DNA from 2 places in the Secundilactobacillus malefermentans genome. Region 2 is predicted to be linked to the other one. Evidence: predicted binding sites of a transcription regulator. Region 2 holds the regulator's gene; the other holds the start of a gene.

Region 1 (10,390 bases), 950 kb from region 2:
TTCAGCTATTTTAGTGGAGCGGTTCATTCGGCCGGTTTGGTTCATGCTGTTTGATACAACGGTTTCCTTGATTGCACTGATTGCTATGTCGCTGCTTCCTATTCCGGGGATAATGTATATTGGATCCTTTGTTATCGGGGCATCGGCGGCAAGTGGCGTGATGCAAATTGGCTTAACCGTCATGAGTAATCTCTTTCCGGCAACGAAAGGACGAATCACCGGAATTTACAATACGGCTGGGGGCCTGGCTTCGTTCACGATTCCAGTTTTTACGGCTTTCATTTCTAAAACGAGCATTCATAATATTATGTGGTTTGATGTGGGAATCGCAGTAATCGGCGTCCTTTGCAGTATTATTGTGTTTATTGTTCTTAAAAATGGCCCACAGAATACGACTGAAAAACTTGTGTAACTTAAAAACGTCAGCCTAGTGAAAACTAGGTTGACGTTTTTTAAATTAATCGATCTTTATTTGTATAGTGTTGCCAACAGTAGCTCTTAACAAATTCCTGGAATCGGCTGACAGAGGGGGTGATGAACTGACTCTGCTTGGTTACCAAAAACAGCTCGTGATTAACCGGATTATCAACAATTGGTTTTAGTTTCACAAATTCTTGATTGAGTTGGGGGAGATTTGGCACTAGCGCAATTCCCAGCCCTTGGCGTACAAAGCCAACGATTGAGTGATCATCAACCATCTCAAATTTGATGTTTGGCTGAATGTCCGCACGTTCTAATATTTGATTGATTAGGGGTCTTAATCCACTATTCTTTGAGTACATAATTAATGGCTGATCTCCGATATCTGCCATTCGAACCTCTGCTTCCTGTGCGAGGGGATGGTCAAAGGGAACTGCTAACTTTATTTCTTGTTCGACAATCGGCGTGAAATTAAAGATTTTATGGGGATCCTGATCACCAAACTGAGTGACATCGGAGGATAAAATAACGTCGTATTTTTCATCGTATAAGTCCCGCAATAGTTGGGCGGTGAAACTTTGGTTTAATTCAAACGAAATTTCACGATTATTTTCTTGAATGGAGAACTGCTTAATGAGTTCCGGAACCAAGCTTTGGCCAAGCGTGTAGGTGAATCCCAGTTTAACGTAGCCCTTATTCGGATTAATCAGTTGTTTGATGAGGTCATTCCCATGATTCAGGCTGTTAATGCTTGCGGTGATGTACTTGAGATAGAGACCACCAAGGTGGGTTAATTTGATGTTTCGGCCATCCGGTTCGAAAAGCGGCACACCAAGTTCAACTTCTAACTTTTTGATGGCATAGCTAAGTGAAGGCTCAGAAATCCCGAGATTTTCTGCCGCCTGTGACATGTGCTCAGTACGCGCTAACTCCTTGAAGTAAACCAAATGTTTAATGTTCAAAATGTTCACCAGCTTCTATTGATAGAGAACTTCTATTGATTACCACACTTATCCTTATTTATTATTATAGGTGTAAGTGCTAACATTGCAAGTGAATTGAGTAACAAATTACCCAAAAATTTATTTAGGAGTGATTATATTATGACAGAACGACTTGACGGACACACATTACTTATTGGTTTGATGGCTTACCCAATCAGACATTCGATGTCCCCAACAATGCACAATAATGCTTTTGCTAAATTAGGTTTGAACTTTGCTTACCTTGCTTTTGAAATCACAAATGAGAAGTTACCTGGCGCAATTGATGCCATTCGGACTTTAGACATGCGTGGATCAAACATCTCAATGCCTAACAAGCAAAAAGTGATTCCATTACTAGATAAATTAGATCCAGCTACCGAAATGATTGGTGCTGTTAACACAGTTGTTAACGATAACGGTGTTCTAACAGGATACACGACTGACGGAATTGGCTTCATGAAGTCATTAGCTGATGAAGGACTTGATATTCGCGGTAAGAAGATGACGTTGGCCGGTGCCGGTGGTGCTGCTACTCCAATGGCTATCCAAGCTGCTTTAGATGGTGTTAAAGAAATTTCAATTTTTAACCGTCATGATGAATTCTTCGACAATGCTAAACGTAACGTTGATATTATCAACGAAAAAACTGACTGCAAAGCAACCCTTCATGAACTTGAAGATCAAGACGATTTCAAGAAGGAAATTGCTAGTTCATACATTTACGCCGATGCAACTAGTGTTGGTATGAATCCACTTCAAGATCAGACTTTAGTTACCGACCCAACTTGGTTCAGTGAAGACCAAATCGTATTCGATACAGTTTACGCACCAAGAGATACTAAATTGATGGCAGTTGCTGAAAAAGCAGGTGTTAAGCATGTATTCAACGGTCTAGGCATGATGCTCGAACAAGGCGCAGCCGCATTCAAGCTTTGGACTAAGAAAGATATGCCAGTTGATTACATTCGTGAAATTCTATTCGGCGACGACGCCAAATAGTCCACACATAAAGGGGAAGTTTAAACATGAAAAATCGTTATATGCCAACTGCTATAAGTTTGTATATGAACTACTTTATCCATGGTATTGGTGTCATTATCTTGGCGCAAAACATGGCAATGCTTGCAACTAAATGGCACACAAATGCCGGTGGGGTTGCAGTTGTTATTTCTTCATTGGGAATTGGACGAATCATTGTCCTACTAGTTTCAGGTGCCTTATCAGATAAATTTGGGCGTAAACCATTTGTTATTTTGGGGATAATCACCTATATGCTGTTCTTTGGTGGGATATTAATGAGTTCCTCGATTGCGGTGGCCTACATTTTTGGTATCTTAGCCGGAATTGCAAATTCGTTCCTTGATTCTGGGACATATCCAGCTTTGATGGAAATGTTTCCCAATGCTAAAGGAACTGCCAACGTTGTTCTAAAAGCCTTCATTTCTGCAGGACAATTCATCTTGCCACTATTTGTTAGCTTCTTAGTTGCTAGCAAAATGTGGTTTGGCTGGTCATTCGTTGTCGCTCTCGTTGTTCTCTTAATCAGTTTAATCTTCGTTATCTTTGCTGGTAAATTCCCAGCTCCAAATGAGGATGCTAAAGAGGCTGAAGCAGAAGAAGAAAAAGAAGAGGGCCCAGGTGCCAAATTACAAGAAGGTAACTTATGGATTGATGGAACACTCTTCATCCTTTACGGTTACATTTCTCAAGCAACTTTCTACCTTGTTAGTCAGTGGTTGAGCCAATATGGTGCAAGCATAGCGCACATGGGAGATACAAGTTCACGGGCATTAATCAGTTACTACAGTATCGGTTCAATTGTTTGTGTGTTGTTAACAGCCGTTTTAGCTAAAAAGGCTGTTAAGGAAATTCAATTCTTGGGAGTTTATACCTTACTATCATTCGCATCATTACTTCTAATGTATCTGTTCCCTACAGCACTTATTTGTTCAATTATGTCATTCGTTGTTGGTTTCTCAGCAGCTGGTGGCGTTATGCAACTAGGACTAACTGTTATGTCAACCTTCTTCCCCAAAGGAAAAGGAACAATTACGGGTGCCTTTTATACAGCAGGATCAATCGCTTCGTTTACAATTCCGCTGTTAACTGGTGCAATGTCCTCAAATCTGGCAAACATTATCTTGTTTGACGTTTTCATCGCGCTTGCAGGATTTGTTCTAGCCGTCTTAATTACAATTCGATACTATAAATTATTTGGTAAAAAACGACAAGGAGGCGCTAACCTTGAGTAAAAATACTGTTAAATTGAGAAGTACGATGCTTGGTGAAGGTCGTCCTAAAATGGCCGTTCCGATTACCGGTACAACTGAATCAGAGCTCGTTAAGCAGGCCACAAAGGCTCGTGAAGCAGGCGCCGATTTGATTGAATGGCGGATTGACTATTTTGAAGGCGTCCAAGATGAAGCCCAATTGACTAAAGTCGGGGATTCTCTCCGTGAAGCCTTGGGTGAAACTGCTTTGCTCGTTACGTTTAGAACGATGAGCGAGGGTGGGGAGCTTGAACTTTCTGATGATGATTATTTTGAAATTTGTAAGAAGGTTCTTGCCGGTAACTACGCTGATGCATTAGACGTTGAACGCTATCACGACGAAACCAAAGTAAAGGCTGTTGTCGAAGCGGCTCACGCTAATGGCGTCAAGGTTGTTATGAGTAATCATCACTTTCATGAAACCCCAGATGAAGCCGATATTGTTGCTCGTTTGACGAGCATGGCAGAATTTGGCGCAGACGTTCCAAAGATTGCGGTCATGCCAACTTCAGTTGATGATGTTTTAACATTGTTAACTGCTACTCATGAAGCTAATGAAAAATTAGATCAACCAATCATTACCATGTCGATGGGTGATTTAGGAAAAGTTTCTCGTTTAAGTGGCGAAGTGTTTGGCTCATGCCTGACATTTGCAACTGTGGGTGCAGCCTCAGCTCCTGGCCAAATTTCATTGGCTCACCTTAAGAACGAACTTGAAGATTTAAAGTTAAGCTAGTAAAAGCCAAAGTAAAGGAGTAAACACTATTGAGTAATTCAGAAAAACAGATCAAAGGGCAGGCAAAAGGTCACAACGGTATTATTGACTATGAAATTGACGTTGCGGACGATAAAGTCAAGGATCTAAAAATATTAAAACATTCAGAAACTTCTGGAATCTTTAACCAAGTTATTGATAAGTTAAAGAAGAGTATCGTTGACGAACAATCATTTGATGTTGACACCATTAGTGGTGCAACGGTTATGACGAAATCCATTTTGGATTCAGCCAAGGATTCAACTAAGGAAGAGGACGTTCATTTGACGCCAATTCCTAAGAAAGTGGTTGAACACCAAACAACGCGTTTGAAGACTGATGTTGTCGTTATCGGTGGTGGTGAAGCCGGCCTAGTTGCTGGTGCACGCGTCTTAACTGAAGGACAAAATGTGATTTTGGTTGAGAAGAATGGTTACCTTGGTGGTGCCACGATTCTTAATGGTTCAAACGTAACAGGTACCGGTTCTGAAGTTTCTAAGAAAATTTTTGGAAACTCAGGTGATACTCCGGAACATTTGGCAGAAGATGTTGCTCGTGAAAGCAAAGACTCAAATTATCCAGATTTAACTAATTTGATGGCGCATAACATCGGATCTGCGATTGATTTCATCAGTGATTTTGCTGGCCTTGAGTATCAAAAAGCTCAGACCCAAACCATCGAACACTCAATCGATCGCCAAATCGAATTGCCAACTGCAAGTAGTTATGAATTTATCAAAAAAGTTTCCAAAGCATTTGAAGACAAGGGTGGCAAGGTGATCCTATCTGCTCGTGTTGAACAATTAACATTTGATAGCAAGGGTAACTTGAATGGGTTAGTTGCTGAAAGTGATAACGAAACTATCAAAATTAAGGCTAAATCAGTTGTTTTAGCAGCTGGTGGTCATGGAGCCAACGCTAAAATGCGTGGTGCCGAAAGTGAAGGCATCGACTATTACGGTCCAATGACTGCAACCGGTGACGCATACAGTTTCAATTCAGAATTGAAGCTAAAGACGCATGATCTCGGCTGGTACAAAATTTATCCTCATGGTGTTGAAGTTGAACCTGGTATCGCCAAGTTAACAACTTACGCATCAAAGGAAGCAACCGATTTAGGGTCAATCTATGTCAACTCAAAGGGAAAACGAATTGTTAACGAATCAGCTCCTTACACGGATGATCGTGATGCAATCCTTGAGCAACCAGATCGAATTTCATACCTTGTGATGGACGAACGGACTTGGAAGGCATTTTATGACTTGCTTGTTCTCCATGATTTCTTACCAGAAGAGATTAAAGGATTCTTTGACAACCAAGATAAGAAGCCTGTATTTGCAAAAGGCAGTTTAGCTGACGTTGCCAAAGTAGCTGGAATTGACGCTACTCAACTTGAAAAAACTGTTTCCGACTACCAAGGCTATGCAGAAAAGGGTCGCGATCCTGAGTTTGGTCGTGACGCTAAGTTCCTTCACCAATTTGAAGGCGATACTTTCTACGTCGTTGAACAACGTGGCCGTTACGCCACCACACTGGGTGGCTATTCAGTTAGTCCAGCTAACCTTGAACTATTAGATGAATCAGATAAGTTAGTGCCAAATTACTTTGGTGCTGGTGAAGTCATTGGCGGTGCCAACGGTCATGATTCAATGCCAAGTATGATGAATACTTGGGGCATTTCTTCTGGCTATGTAGCTGGTGAAGCTGCTAGCAAGAATGCTGATAGATTGAATGAAGTCGGCGGACAAGAGAAAAAGATTGTTTCGCTAGTTGGGACAAACGCTTCTAAGTCATACAACCGGAAGTTATTACACTCAATGCGTGATTTGTTTGATGCCCAAACTGATTTCGAAATTTGTGAAATTAAGGATATTCCGATGTTTAACGAGGATCTCCTGGAAAGTGAACCTCAGATTGTTAAGGACCTTGCAGCCAAAATTGAGGATGCTGACGGAATCGTCATCAGTACACCTGAATATGACCACTCCGTTCCTGCCTCTTTGAAGAGCGCAATCGAATGGCTTTCATCCATTGAACATCCATTTACTGACAAGCCAGTTATGATTGTCGGTACGTCACTTGGAATTCAAGGAACGGTTCGTGCACAAACGAATCTTCGTCAAATTCTGGATTCACCAGGGGTGGATGCTAAGGTGATGCCTGGTAGTGAATTTATGTTGCCACAAGCTGGAAACAAGTTTGATGAAGACAACAAGATTACTGATTCAGGTAGTGTTGACTTTCTTAAGTCATGTTTTAACAAGTTCCTTAAATTTATTGAGATGGACAAGTCATTAGCATCTGAATAAATCCATGCTAAAAAGGTCAGATCAAGCTATCTTACTTGTCTGACCTTTTTGCTATATCAAATAGAATGTGAGTTGAATGATATGAATAAGGCGGAAAAGATGAAGACGGCCGCTTGCCTTTATTTAAATTACGTCGTCTACGGAATGGCAATCGTGATTTTGGCTCAGAATATGAATTCGTTAAGAGACCAGTGGAATGTCGATAGTGCAGGGGTTTCATTTGTAATTTCGTCACTCGGAATTGGCCATTTGCTGGTGCTCTACGTTGCCGGAATTTTGTCTGATCGATTTGGGCGGAAAATTTTTGTGGGATTAGGAATTTTGACCTATTTACCCTTTTTCCTTGGAATAATATTTTGCAAAAATTTAGTTTTAGCTTATATTTTGGGAATTATGGCGGGGATGGCAAATTCATTCTTGGACGCGGGTACTTATCCAACATTGATGGACCTGTTCCCGCAGCATGAGGCTTCTGCCAATATTATGATTAAGGCGTTTTCATCAGTTGGGGAGTTACTTTTACCAATTTTGGTCTCCGTACTCGATATTTCGAATATGTGGTATGGCTGGGTATTTATTCTAGGTGGCGTCATTTTGATTGGAAACCTGGTCTATCTTCAATTCAGAAAATTCCCCAAATTGGCGGATTCGGTTAGTAATCAAAGTAGTCCAATAATCAAAAAAACGAGCTCGCTTTCGCCTAGTCGTAAAGTGGTAAGCTCAATCGTATTAACGATTTTTGGCTATATTGGAATGGCGACTTTTTATCTGATTAGTCAGTGGCTGACTGAATACGGAACAGAAGTGCTACATTTGCATTTAACGAGTGCAAGGTTGTTGGTTAGCATTTATAGTGTCGGTTCCATATTTGGCGTGTTATTGACCGCTATCATCGTTAATCGATTGATCAAACAAGTGAACTTTATGCTGGCTGATACAATTGTGTCGCTGATAACACTATTTTTGATGGCAGCATTTCCGGTCTACTGGGTGGTCGCAATTGGGGGATTTGTCATCGGCGTTTCCGCAACTGGCGGCGTCTTACAAATCGGATTAACCCTCATGAGTGACCTATATCCTGAACATAAGGGTCGAGTTTTAGGAATCTATTACACTGCTAGCGGATTGGCTTCCTTTACAATTCCTATTTTCACTGGTTTTATTGCCAAGGAAAGTATTCGAAATATTATGTGGTTCGACGTTGGGGTCGCAGTATTAGGCGTCATTTGTGCGGTTGCAACGCTCTTGCTCCTAAGGGAGAAGAAAACGAGTATCGCTTAAACAAAAGGAGATCTTAAGATGTCTGAAAGTTGGTTAAATTTAGCAAATAAAGTTTGTGTGATTACTGGAGCAGCTGGTGGCATGGGCAAAAAAATTTGTTTAGAGTTGGCTGAGCAGCATGCCAAGCTAGTCTTAGTGGATTTAGATGAAGATAAGTTAACCAAATTGGCTAGTTCAATTAAAGCAAAATTTGATGTTGAAATAATGCGAGCAGTTTGTGATACAACGGACGAAGACCAAGTTTCCGAGTTAGTGGAAAAGGTGGCTGCAAAATTTAATAAGTGTGATGTGTTAGTAAACACTGCAGGTATCTTAAAATTTGCGCCACTTGAAAAACTATCGTATAAGACCTGGAAAAAGGTGCTTAATGTTAATTTAGATGGTTACTTTTTGATGGCACAACATTTCGGTAAACTGATGATGAAACATGAAGGCGGGTCAATGGTACACATTTCGACCGTCGCCTCTGAAGCACCAGAAACCTACAGTGGTGCGTACAGTACCAGTAAGGCGGGCGTGAATATGCTGTCAAAACAACTCGCTGCTGAATGGGGACAATTTGGCATTCGAAGTAATGTCATCATGCCTTGTTTAGTTAAAACGCCAATGTCCATGGGATTTTATTCTGATCCTGACGTTGAAAATGGCCGAAAAGAGTTAACGGCAAGCAAGCGGATTGGCACTGTATCCGATATTGCGGATAGTGTCTTGTTCTTAGCAAGCAATCGCTCTGATTATGTTAATGGGGCGGAGTTACCAGTTGATGGTGGTTTCCACATGATGATGGGAGACCAGATTCCTAAGCCTGGTGGCAGAAAGCAGTATGCGTTAGATCATTTGAGTGATTAATCTAAAAAAACGAAATCAGTTCACCTGATTGAAGTGAACCCCAAATATTGGAGTTAATTTTAAGCACTGAATTGGTTGGAAAGCTCTCGGTATTGAACCGGGGTCTTTCCAGCCAATTTTGTTCTAATTCTCTTATTGTTGTAATAGTCCACATATTTGGTAATGCCGATTTTAAGCTCTTCGTAAGAGGCATAATGATTATTATGCACTGTTCCAACTTTTAGAATATGGAAAAAGCTTTCAACAACCGCATTATCCAGGCATGTCGCTTTGCGACTCATACTTTGGATGATGTGGTTTTCTTTTAACTTTGAAACATAGCTACGATTCTGATATTGAAATCCCTGATCTGAATGAATCAGCATCTTATATGGTAGTTGTGGCTTTGATTTGATTAAATCTTTCAATGGAGTTGTAACAAAATCCACATTTGGGCTAAGCCCAAGGTTCCAAGACAATATCTCATTACTAAATAAATCCACAAAAGCGGTGAAGTAAGCTCGTTCATTAGTGGAACTGGTTCCCCATCTTAATTCAGTAACATCGGTGACTACTTTTTGATAAGGTCGATTCGTATTGAATCTACGCTTTAATTTATTCTTAGCTAGTTTGCCCACAGTTCCTCTATATGAGTTATACTTCCTGGTTTTCCTATCAAAGGCATGACAGAGAACGTTGTTCTGCTTCATGATTTTGAGTACGACCTTATGATTAATTCTCTTGCCTCTATTTTTTAATTCGGCAGTTACAGTGCGATAGCCAAAGTCAGGATTATCCAATCTAATCTGGAGGATTTCAGCTACTAATTTGTGCGGATATTTAGAGTCATCTTTACGCCCAAGGGCGTAGTGAAAGCTACTACTAGCCATATTAATAACTTTGAGGATAAAGCTTAGTTGTTCGTTTAATTCTCGCCTCAGCTCAGTAACTATTTGCGCTTTTTCTTGGTTTGTAAGTCTTTCTTCTTCTGAGCCAAGGCGTGCAATTTTTCCAGATAAGCCACCCGAACCCTTAACACACGATTTTCTTCTTCTAGCTGTTCTTTAGATTTCTTTTCTACATCTTTATTGGACATTAATTTCGACCGCCTTTGATCAATATTGAGGCGTCCTTCTTTAAAAGCTTTTTCCCATTGCCAGATTACAGCTGGATGCTTGATTTTAAACTGCTTCGCAGTTTCAGGATAAGAGGCTCTTTGATTGAAACACCATTTAATTACTTTCATTTTAAACGAATAATCAAAGTAAGTCTTGGTCTGTTTGTCTTGGAAACTCTCCACACCAAACTGATTAAAATGACGTTTCCACTCATATATAGTCGCAGACCCTTTAATTCCGTACTTTTTATTGATATAGCTTGGTGGAAGGCCCTGTGCTAATTCTAGAATAGCCTGTAATTTTATTTTTTTTGAAAACATAGTAAAACCCCGATAATTTGGATTTCTCCAATTATCGGGGTTCACTTCAGATTTCGTTTTTTTAATCTGTTTCTTTATTAAATTTATCAACATTCGTCGCATCG
Region 2 (10,390 bases):
TCGAGCTGGATTCAATATTATAATTTTTCTAGAATTAAAACAAAACTGGGTGGTAAGAGTCCGGTTAAATACCGAACTCTTACCACCCAGAAAGTTGCTTAAAGTTTCGTCCAATATTTGGGGTTCACTTCATTGCAATTTTTTTAATTGGATAGGTTTTCCAACTCGATTGATTTTTCTTCCCATTGATCCTCAGACTCAGTTAATTCTGTCGTAATTTTGGAAAGTTGGGATTGTAGGTCAGTCATTTTAGCTGGATCGTTAAACGATGCTGGTTTTGTCATTTGAAGTTCTACTTCGGATTTTTGATTGCTTAAATCAGTTACCTGTTGTTCCAATGCATCAACTTCTCGACTTAATTTTCTAAGCTGGCGCTGGTTCTCTTTTGACTTCTGATAGTCTGTTGTGATGGGAGCTGGTTTTGACCTTACCGATGTGGTGTCAGCAGCTTGCTGCTCCTGGAGCTCAAGTTCCGCAATTTCTGCCTGTTCCTGTTTTTTGTTTGTGAAGTAGTCGTAGTCACCTAAGAAGAGGGTTGACCCTTCCTGTGAGATTTCGACAACCGAAGTCGAAACTTGATTAATGAAATATCGGTCATGGGAAACGAAAAGTATGGTGCCATCAAATTCATTGAGTGCTTGTTCCAGAACCTCACGACTGTCAATATCTAAATGATTGGTCGGCTCATCTAAAATTAAAAAGTTGTCATGACGTAATGCCAGTTTAGTCAGTAATAAACGGGCTTTTTCGCCACCACTTAGGTTGTGGACGAGCTTATCGACATCTTCACCAGTAAATAGAAAACTGCCTAGGATAGAGCGGATATCCGCTTCAGGAGTAGTAGGATGATCGTCCCACAACTCAGCAAGTACCGTTTTTTTATCGTGAAGAGACGCTTGTTCTTGATCGTAATAACCAATATCGACGCCAGTTCCTAATTCGACGGTTCCACGGATGGCGGGAATTCGACCTAAAATTGTTTTGAGGAGGGTTGATTTTCCCACACCATTTGGGCCAACAATTGCAATGGATTGGTGCTTTTTAATGTTTAGGTTGATTGGCTCTGATAAGACTTTCTGGAGACCGTAGCCCACTGCTAAATCTTTAACAGTTAGAACAATATTTCCGCTGGTCCGAGAAGAATCAAATCTAAAGCGGGCGACCTTGTCTTCATTCTCTGGGCGATCAATGACGTCCATTTTTTCGAGTTGTTTCCGGCGGGACTGGGCGCGTTTTGTTGTGGAGGCACGAACGATGTTTTTATTCACAAAATCTTCGAGCTGGGTAATTTTTGTTTGCTGCTTTTCATATTCTTTCCATTCCCGTTTGAGCTTCTCCGCTTTGAGGGTCATGAACTTGGAATAGTTACCTTTGTAGTGTGCAACTGACCCTAATGACATGTCATAAACTTCGGTCACAATTCTGTCTAGGAAGTATCGGTCATGGGAAACAATCAGCAGGGCACCCTTATAGGATTGAATATAGCCTTCAAGCCAGGTCAGCGTTTCGACATCCAAATGGTTGGTAGGCTCATCAAGAATAAGGAGGTCCCGTTTTTCCAGTAGAAGTTTCGCAAGGGCAAGTTGTGTTTTTTGCCCACCCGATAACGTTGTAATATTACGGTCGTAGTAAGATTCATCAAACTCGAATCCATGAAGGACGCCACGAATTTCAGCTTGATAGCCAAAGCCGTTTTGTTCGCGAAACTCATGCTGTAGATGGTCGTACTGTACGGAAGTCTCTTCAAATAATTGTTCGTTCTGAATGACTTCCGGATCGCTCATCTTGGCTTCTAATTGATGAATCTTGGCTTCCATTTCAATGAGACCAGCGAAGACACTTAGCATTTCTTCCCAAACGGTTTTATCAGAATCAAGACCCGTATCCTGTGCAAGGTAGCCAATAGTTAAGCCACGTTTCATCGTCACCTGACCTTCGTCTGGAGCCTCTTCACCGGTAATAATGTGAATTAAGGTTGATTTACCTGCACCGTTTCGGCCAACTAACGCAACTCTTCCATTATCTGGCACATCTAAGTTTACATTTTCAAATAAGGGATCCGCGCCAAATCGACGAGTAACGTGTTGAACTTGTAGGAGCATAATTGCCATCAACCTTTCGTGTATAGTGAAACTATTTTATCATATTTGATTACCTATAAGACAGGGGATTCAGATAAAATTTTGCAAATCATTTCACAAGAAGGGCGTTTATGCTACAATAACTAGGAAATATAAATTCACAATCTAATTAAGTAATCAGCCAAATCGTATAGGGTGATGGAATAATCAAGGAGGGAAACATTTTGAGTGAAACCAAAATACCACGGGCAACTGCCAAACGGTTACCCATTTATTATCGTTATTTAAATATTTTAAAGGATTCAGATAAGCTGAGGGTTTCTTCAACGGAACTATCAGAAGCAGTTAAGGTTGATTCGGCTACGATTCGCCGTGATTTTTCATATTTTGGGGCTTTAGGTAAACGTGGCTACGGTTATGATGTTGAAAAATTACTTGAGTTCTTCAAGAAAATTTTAAACCAAGACACGTTAACAAACGTTGCGCTTATTGGTGTTGGTAATTTAGGGAACGCACTTCTAAACTTTAATTTCCACCAAAATAGTAACGTTCGAATTAGTGCTGCCTTTGATGTAAAAGAGGATATTGTTAATACTATTCAAAGTAGCGTTCCAATTTATCCAATGAATCAATTACAGGAACAATTAAAAGACCAACAAATTGAAGTGGTTATCATTACTGTTCCGTCTAACGTTGCACAATCAGTGACGGATGATGTCGTTAAGGGTGGCGTAAAAGGAATCTTAAACTTTACACCTCTCAGAGTGACAGTGCCAGATGATGTCCGAGTTCAAAACGTTGATTTGACGAATGAATTACAAACACTCATTTACTTCCTAGATAATTATCAGTCTTAATTTCAAAGTGATGTTGCAATGGCAACGTCACTTTTTTTGCGGAGTAAATGACTTGCATTATGATATAAAAAATCATATAGTTGTAATTGTGATTAGCACTTGAAGTATTCAAGTGCTAACAGTACAAAAAAACATAAAAAAGCTTTATTGGAGGGATTCACGTGTTAAAACCATTAGGTGATCGTGTCGTTTTAGAGGCACAAGAAGAAGAGGAACAAACTGTTGGTGGCATTGTCCTTGCAAGTAATGCGCAAGAAAAACCACAAACTGCAAAAGTAGTTGCAGTCGGCAAAGGTACTTTACTGGAAAGTGGCAAAGAAATTGCGCCCGATGTAAAAATAGGAGACACTGTTTTGTTTGACAAGTATGCAGGTACTGACGTCAAAGATGGCGACAAGTCATACTTAGTTGTTCATGGCAAAGATATCATTGCGATTGTAGAATAATAAAAAATTATTGATGAGGTGAAAATAAATGGCAAAAGAAATAAAATTCTCTGAAGACGCTCGTAGCGCTATGTTACGTGGTGTTGATCAATTAGCAAACACAGTAAAGACAACCATTGGTCCTAAGGGACGTAACGTTGTGCTCGAACAATCTTACGGTAACCCAACCATTACTAATGATGGTGTAACGATTGCAAAGGCAGTTGAGTTAAAGGATCATTTCGAAAACTTGGGTGCTAAATTAGTTGCTGAAGTTGCTTCAAAGACGAACGATATTGCTGGTGACGGAACAACAACGGCCACTGTTTTAACGCAAGCTATCGTTACTGAAGGAATGAAAAACGTGACTGCTGGTGCAAACCCTGTTGGCATTCGTCGTGGGATTGAAAAAGCAACCGTTGAAGCTGTTGCTGCACTCCACAAAATGTCACATAAGGTAACCACTAAGGATGATATTGCTCAAATCGCTTCAATTTCTTCTTCAAACGAAGAAGTTGGTAAGCTAATTGCTGATGCAATGGACAAGGTTGGCAATGATGGTGTCATCACGATTGAGGAATCACGTGGTGTTGATACGAGTTTAGACGTTGTTGAAGGAATGCAATTTGATCGTGGTTACATGTCACAATACATGGTCACTGACAACGACAAGATGGAAGCAAACCTCGACAATCCATATATCCTGATTACCGACAAGAAGATTGGTAATATTCAAGATATTTTGCCACTTCTTCAATCAGTTGTTGAACAAAGCCGTTCACTTTTAATCATTGCTGATGACATTACTGGTGAGGCATTACCAACTCTTGTTCTTAACAAGATGCGTGGAACCTTTAACGTTGTTGCTGTTAAGGCTCCTGGCTTTGGCGATCGCCGTAAGGCCCAACTTCAAGATATCGCCGTATTAACCGGTGGGACTGTGATTACTGATGATCTTGGCTTGAACTTGAAGGACGCAACACTTGATCAATTAGGCCAAGCTAACAAGGTTAACGTTACCAAAGATACGACTACGGTTGTTGAAGGTGCCGGCGATAAGGCTACTATCAGCGAACGTGTCACTGAAATCAAACAACAAATCGACCAAACAACTTCAGACTTTGATCGTGATAAATTAAAGGAACGTTTAGCAAAGCTTTCTGGTGGTGTCGCAGTTATTCGTGTTGGTGCCGCAACAGAAACCGAACTAAAAGAACGCAAGTATCGAATTGAAGATGCTCTAAACGCCACAAGAGCCGCTGTAGAGGAAGGCTTTGTTCCTGGTGGTGGAACTGCTTTAATTAACGTTATTGATGATGTAGCAAGCGTTGAGGCTACTGGTGATGAAGCTACTGGTGTCGACATTGTCAGACGTGCACTAGAAGAACCAGTTCGTCAAATTGCTGAAAATGCTGGTATTGAAGGATCAATCATTGTTGAACACTTGAAGTCATTGGAACCAGGTACTGGCTACAATGCCGCAACTGGTGAATATGTTGACATGGTTAAGGCCGGAATTGTTGACCCAACCAAGGTAACCCGTTCAGCTCTTCAAAATGCTGCTTCAGTTTCAGCACTTCTCTTGACTACTGAGGCTGTTGTAGCTGATGAGCCAAAGGATGATAGTGCAGCACCTGCAGCTCCTGCTCAACCAGGTATGGGCGGTATGATGTAATCTAGTAACAACTTAAAGAACTCAAAACTTAACGTTTTGAGTTCTTTTTCTTTGGGGTTGGAAAACAAATTGATTTGACTTATGATGGCTATGTGTTGCTATTTCATTTATGTAAATTATTTATAGTATTGCATGCACAAAAGGAGTAAAATACTTTTGTTTCGTTGGACGATAAAGTCTGAAAATTAAGTTTGATATTAATGAAAATCAGTTTTCGAGGGAGTAGTAGTATGTGGCGATATCTTAAACGGATACTTATTGGTAAGCCGTTAAAAACAGCAGATGAAGGAGGACAAGCGCTCACAAAGTTTAAGGCGCTTGCACTACTTTCTTCAGACGCGTTATCATCTGTGGCGTATGGGACTGAACAAATTACGACGGTACTTATTACACTTTCAGCAGCGGCATTAATGTATCAATTATGGGTTGCTGCTTTGGTCTTGGTACTATTATTCGCAATTACATTGTCTTATCGACAGATTATTCACGCTTACCCAGATGGAGGGGGCGCCTATGTTGTTGCTAGTAAAAATTGGGGAACGTCAGCAGGATTAGTTGCTGGTGGATCACTGCTAGTTGACTACATGTTGACGGTTGCCGTTTCTGTTACTTCAGGAACCGAGGCCATTACCTCGGCGATTCCGAGTTTAAGTAGTGAGCGAGTTTTGATTGCCGTTTTAATTGTGATTGGCATCATGGCTCTTAATTTACGAGGATTACGTGATTCAGCTGCATTCTTGACCGTTCCCGTTTATCTCTTTATTGTCGTGATTATTGGGATGATTGTTTGGGGTGGTTATAATATTATGACCGGTCAAATCGTCTATCACGCGGCAGCAAGTGTCAATGCCCCAATTCAGGGGATGACAGCTGTCCTGTTCTTTAAGGCATTCTCATCTGGATCTTCATCACTAACAGGTGTTGAAGCCATTAGTAATGCGGTTCCTAACTTCCATAAGCCAAAGAGAAGAAACGCTGCAGCGACACTTTCAATAATGGCAGTTATCTTGGGTATCTTCTTCGCCGGCATCACCTATTTGAGTTACTACATGGGGATTCGGCCAAACGGAGAGCAAACCGTACTTTCACAAATTGGTGCGGGCGTCTTTGGTCACGGCATCATGTTCTATATCTTGCAATTATCAACTGCCTTAATTTTAGCGGTAGCTGCTAACACCGGATTCTCGGCATTTCCAATCCTTGCTTATAATTTGGCAAAGGACAAGTTCTTGCCGCATGCGTACTTAGACCGGGGAGATCGATTGGGCTATTCAAATGGTATTATTTCATTAGCATTTGGGGCCATCATTTTGATCTTGATATTCCATGGACAGACCAAACTATTGATTCCATTGTATGCAGTTGGCGTTTTCGTGCCATTTACTTTATCGCAATCAGGGATGATTATTCACTGGTTTAGAGAACGGGAGGGCGCTTGGCCATTAAAAGCGTTTATTAACTTTGTTGGGGCATTTATCTCCGTCATGTTAGTTATTTTCCTGTTCTTCCTTCATTTCAGCAATGTTTGGCCATATCTTATCGTGATGCCAGCAGTGCTATATCTGTTCTATCGAATCCACGCTCATTATAAAAATGTTGCGAAACAACTTAAAATTACAAAAGACACGGAAGATGCAGTCCATGAATATGATGGCGCAACCGTTATCGTATTGATTAGCAATGTGACTCGCGTGACCGCTGGCGCAATTAATTACGCTAAGTCAATTGGTGACTATGTCATTGCGATGCATGTTTCATTTGATGAAAATCCAACTAAGGAACATAAGACCGCAATCGAATTTAAGAAGGCTTATCCTGATATTCGATTTGTAGACATTCACTCGTCCTACCGGTCAATTACGACTCCAACGTTAAGATTCTGTGATGTCATTGCCAAACGGGCGGCTGAGCGAAACTTTACGACAACCGTCTTAGTTCCCCAGTTTGTTCCCCGACGACCATGGCAAAATATTCTGCATAACCAGACGTCGTTGCGGCTTAGGGCAATTTTAAATTCAAGAGAAAATATCATTGTTTCAACTTATAGTTATCATTTAAAGCAGTAATTTAAAGAGGAAATTTCGCAAATGCGAGATTTCCTCTTATTTTTTTAGAATAATTCTAATTTCCTCTTTATTAACCGTTTTCATTGTGTAAGAATGAGGGTGAGTTAGTTTCTTAAAGATGAAGGGATGACGATAAGATGACGAAAAAAACTTATACTGACTATTTCTTTGATGAACCTGCCTACAATACTCATGACGGTGGCTATGTGCCACTTGTTGAACCAGATACATCAGAGAACAAATTAGCAGTTCCAGAGCTTCTAAAACCGGATAAGGACACGGCAACGGATACCTATTATACGGTAGAGGCGTTGGCTGGTGAAACGCAGGTGTTACCGGGTGCAAAAACGAAGACCTGGGGATATAATACGAGCCTTTTAGGGAAAACCATTCTTTTCGAAAAAGGGAAGATGATTCATATTGATTTAAAAAACTCGCTACCCGAACTGACAACATTTCATTGGCATGGGTTAAATGTCCCTGGTCCATATGTAGATGGTGGTTGTCATGCGCCCGTTTATCCTGGCGAAACGAAGCATATTGATTTTAAGGTTATCCAACCTGCTGCTACTTTGTGGCTCCATGCGCATCCATGCCCATCGACAGCAGAGCAGGTTTGGCACGGATTAGCAGCACCGGTCATCGTGAAGGACGCAGAAGAGGCTAAATTACCATTTCCACGCAATTATGGCGTAGATGATATTCCAGTGGTTCTTCAAGACCGAAAATTCCACGAGGACAACCAGTGGGACTACAATGCTGATTATGATCCAGATGGTGTTCAAGGACCAACTGCGATGATTAACGGTACTGTAAATCCATATTTTGACGTGACAACTCAAAGAGTTAGACTGAGATTTTTAGATGGTGCTAACCGACGCGAATGGCGGTTGCATTTTAGTGATGACTTGGCATTTACACAGATTGCGTCAGATGGCGGAATTCTACCTGAACCCGTTAAGTTCACTCATTTAATGCTAACTTGTGCAGAACGAGCTGAAGTGATTGTTGATTTTAAAGACTACAAACCAGGATCAGAAGTCACACTTTATTCGGATGATGTTCCGATTATGAAGTTTAAGGTACATGAATTTAAACCAGATAGTGTCGAACTGCCAGATCATTTGGTTGATATTAATAATCCTGAAGTTACGCCTGATGCGCCAATTCATCACATTGTTATGTCGGGGATGGATGAAGAAGTGATGATGGACGATAAAAAATTTGGCATGCAGCGGATTGATTCAACCCAACAGCTTGGAAATGTTGAGTATTGGGATGTTACGAATACAAACGATATGGCAGGCGGTATGGTTCACCCTTATCACATGCATGGCACTCAATTTCTAGTTATTTCTCGAAATGGTCATGAACCTTATCCGAATGAACACGGGTATAAGGATACGGTTGGGGTTAATCCAGGAGAGACTGTGCGATTGAAGGTTTGGTTTGACTATGCTGGGGTCTTCATGTATCACTGTCACATCATCGAGCATGAAGATGGTGGCATGATGGCACAACTAGAAGTGATTGATCCAGAGCACCCACAAACTTATAAACTGATGGATCATCACACGTTGATGAAGGCCTTTGCCGAAGAGCGGGGAATAAAGGTTGAAGATCTTCATTTGGCGGGAATGACTTCCTACGAAAAAATGAATATGGATATGTAAATTATTATAAATCAAAAAAACTGCCATCACTGGCAGTTTTTTTGATTTCAATTATTGATTAATGGAAGATTCCCATCATTCTAGCAAACGTAGGAACAACAAGGTCAATAAAGATTGAGATAACAACAACGGCGATTGAAGCCATTGAACCTTGAATTGAACCTAATTGAACGGCTTTGGCAGTACCAACGGCGTGTCCTGCAGTTCCTAAACCAAGTCCTGCACCGACTGGATCGGCGTTTAAACGGAAGACCTTGATTAAGAATGATGCAAGAGCGTAGATGATAACAGCGTTCAAAATACATGCCATAGCGGTAACAGCGGTGTTACCACCAATTGCACCTGCAACTGGCATTGCAATAGCAGTGGTTGCGGCTTGCGTTAACATTGAAGCAGTTAACATGTTATTCAAACCGAAGAGTTTTGAAATACCAACGGTTAAGAATAATGAAATAATTAATCCAACAAATAATGATAGCACAATTTCAACCCAGAACCGCTTAACAACGTCATTACGACGATATAGCGGAACGGCGAAGGCAATAGTAGCAGGGTTCAAGAACCAGAATAGGATATCTCCACCTGGTTTGTAAGCTGCTTGGTAGAAGTAGGTTGTATCTACGTGGAACCATTTTGCCATGACAACTAATACTGCGATACCTAAAACCATACCAACGAATAGTGGTTGGAATAGGAAGAAACCTTTGCCGATCTTAAATAGCCATTGACCAATTAAGAATACGGCTAATGAAAGGAAAATACCGAAGAATGCTTGACCCAGATTCGCTCCCGTGTCAGGATTCTTAGCTAAGGCATTTCCAAGAAATGTAGCCCATGTCATTATAAATCATCCTTTTCTATAAGTGCGATTTTGTTAGTGCCAGATAACTATTCTTCAACGTGAGTATCACGATGGAATACGTGACGACTGATCCACATGAAACCAGCTGTAGTGTACGCAATTGAAAGTAACATAACGATGGTTACAAGAACAACGACACTAATGATCTGAACACCGGATTTTGCCATAATGTCAAGGGAAGCTGTTAATTGAATACCTGATGGGACGAATAAGAAGGCAATCAAACTAACTAAAAAGTCTGCCATCTTTTCAACTTGGTATAACTTAACAATCTTGGCACACAGCAGCACATAAAGAATAACTAATCCAAGTACTGGAGTTGGAACTGGGAATGTAGCTGGGAAAAGTGGTGATATTAAGCTAGAAACGAACAAAATGGCGCCAAAAATCCCCATTTGTTGCAAAATAGGAGCTGGTTCGTGCTCTTCAGTTGCAGGAGATTGTGTTTTAGCATTGCTAGCCATAATCAAACACTCCTTTCAAAAAATTTATTGTTAAGAGTTTTAGAAATCTTTCACAATCCAGGAATAATAATTGAAATCACAAAAAGTTCCAAAAGCTCTTGAACCTATTATATAAATAATGTGAAGCGATTACAAGAGGTGACATAAGTTGATTTGTGAAATTCACAAGATGACGCTGTCTCATAATCAAGCCACAAATGATATGGTGAGCTAATAAAACGTTTTATCAATTATTTTTATTAAAATTAATTTAGCTGAGGACAGAGTTGTTTTTACGAATTTTCATT

Evidence for each region. Region 2 encodes Rex, which represses fermentation and respiration genes when NADH is low (regulators of the CRP and FNR family bind a similar motif). Its sites were predicted from a motif close to TTGTGAANTANTTCACAA; they were not measured.
Region 1: FGL90_RS02990 (shikimate dehydrogenase) is a predicted target of Rex. The motif match lies at 1,472-1,489, and genes of this name have one in related genera.

The regions. Positions count from the first base shown of each region.
Region 1 covers NZ_CP042371.1:592,673-603,062, reverse strand. The annotation lists gene FGL90_RS03000 (MFS transporter) at 1-412, shown strand, start outside; gene FGL90_RS02995 (LysR family transcriptional regulator) at 453-1,382, opposite strand; gene FGL90_RS02990 (shikimate dehydrogenase) at 1,524-2,405, shown strand; gene FGL90_RS02985 (MFS transporter) at 2,432-3,658, shown strand; gene aroD (type I 3-dehydroquinate dehydratase) at 3,684-4,412, shown strand; gene FGL90_RS02975 (FAD-dependent oxidoreductase) at 4,442-6,739, shown strand; gene FGL90_RS02970 (MFS transporter) at 6,821-8,020, shown strand; gene FGL90_RS02965 (SDR family NAD(P)-dependent oxidoreductase) at 8,039-8,869, shown strand; gene FGL90_RS02960 (IS3 family transposase) at 8,929-9,789, opposite strand; gene FGL90_RS02955 (helix-turn-helix domain-containing protein) at 9,798-10,286, opposite strand; gene FGL90_RS02950 (potassium channel family protein) at 10,348-10,390, opposite strand, start outside.
Region 2 covers NZ_CP042371.1:1,538,167-1,548,556, forward strand. The annotation lists one part of gene FGL90_RS07460 (IS3 family transposase) at 1-102, shown strand, start outside; gene FGL90_RS07465 (ABC-F family ATP-binding cassette domain-containing protein) at 144-2,105, opposite strand; gene FGL90_RS07470 (redox-sensing transcriptional repressor Rex) at 2,306-2,938, shown strand; gene groES (co-chaperone GroES) at 3,100-3,384, shown strand; gene groL (chaperonin GroEL) at 3,413-5,038, shown strand; gene FGL90_RS07485 (APC family permease) at 5,269-7,104, shown strand; gene FGL90_RS07490 (multicopper oxidase family protein) at 7,242-8,777, shown strand; gene FGL90_RS07495 (LrgB family protein) at 8,836-9,618, opposite strand; gene FGL90_RS07500 (CidA/LrgA family protein) at 9,666-10,103, opposite strand.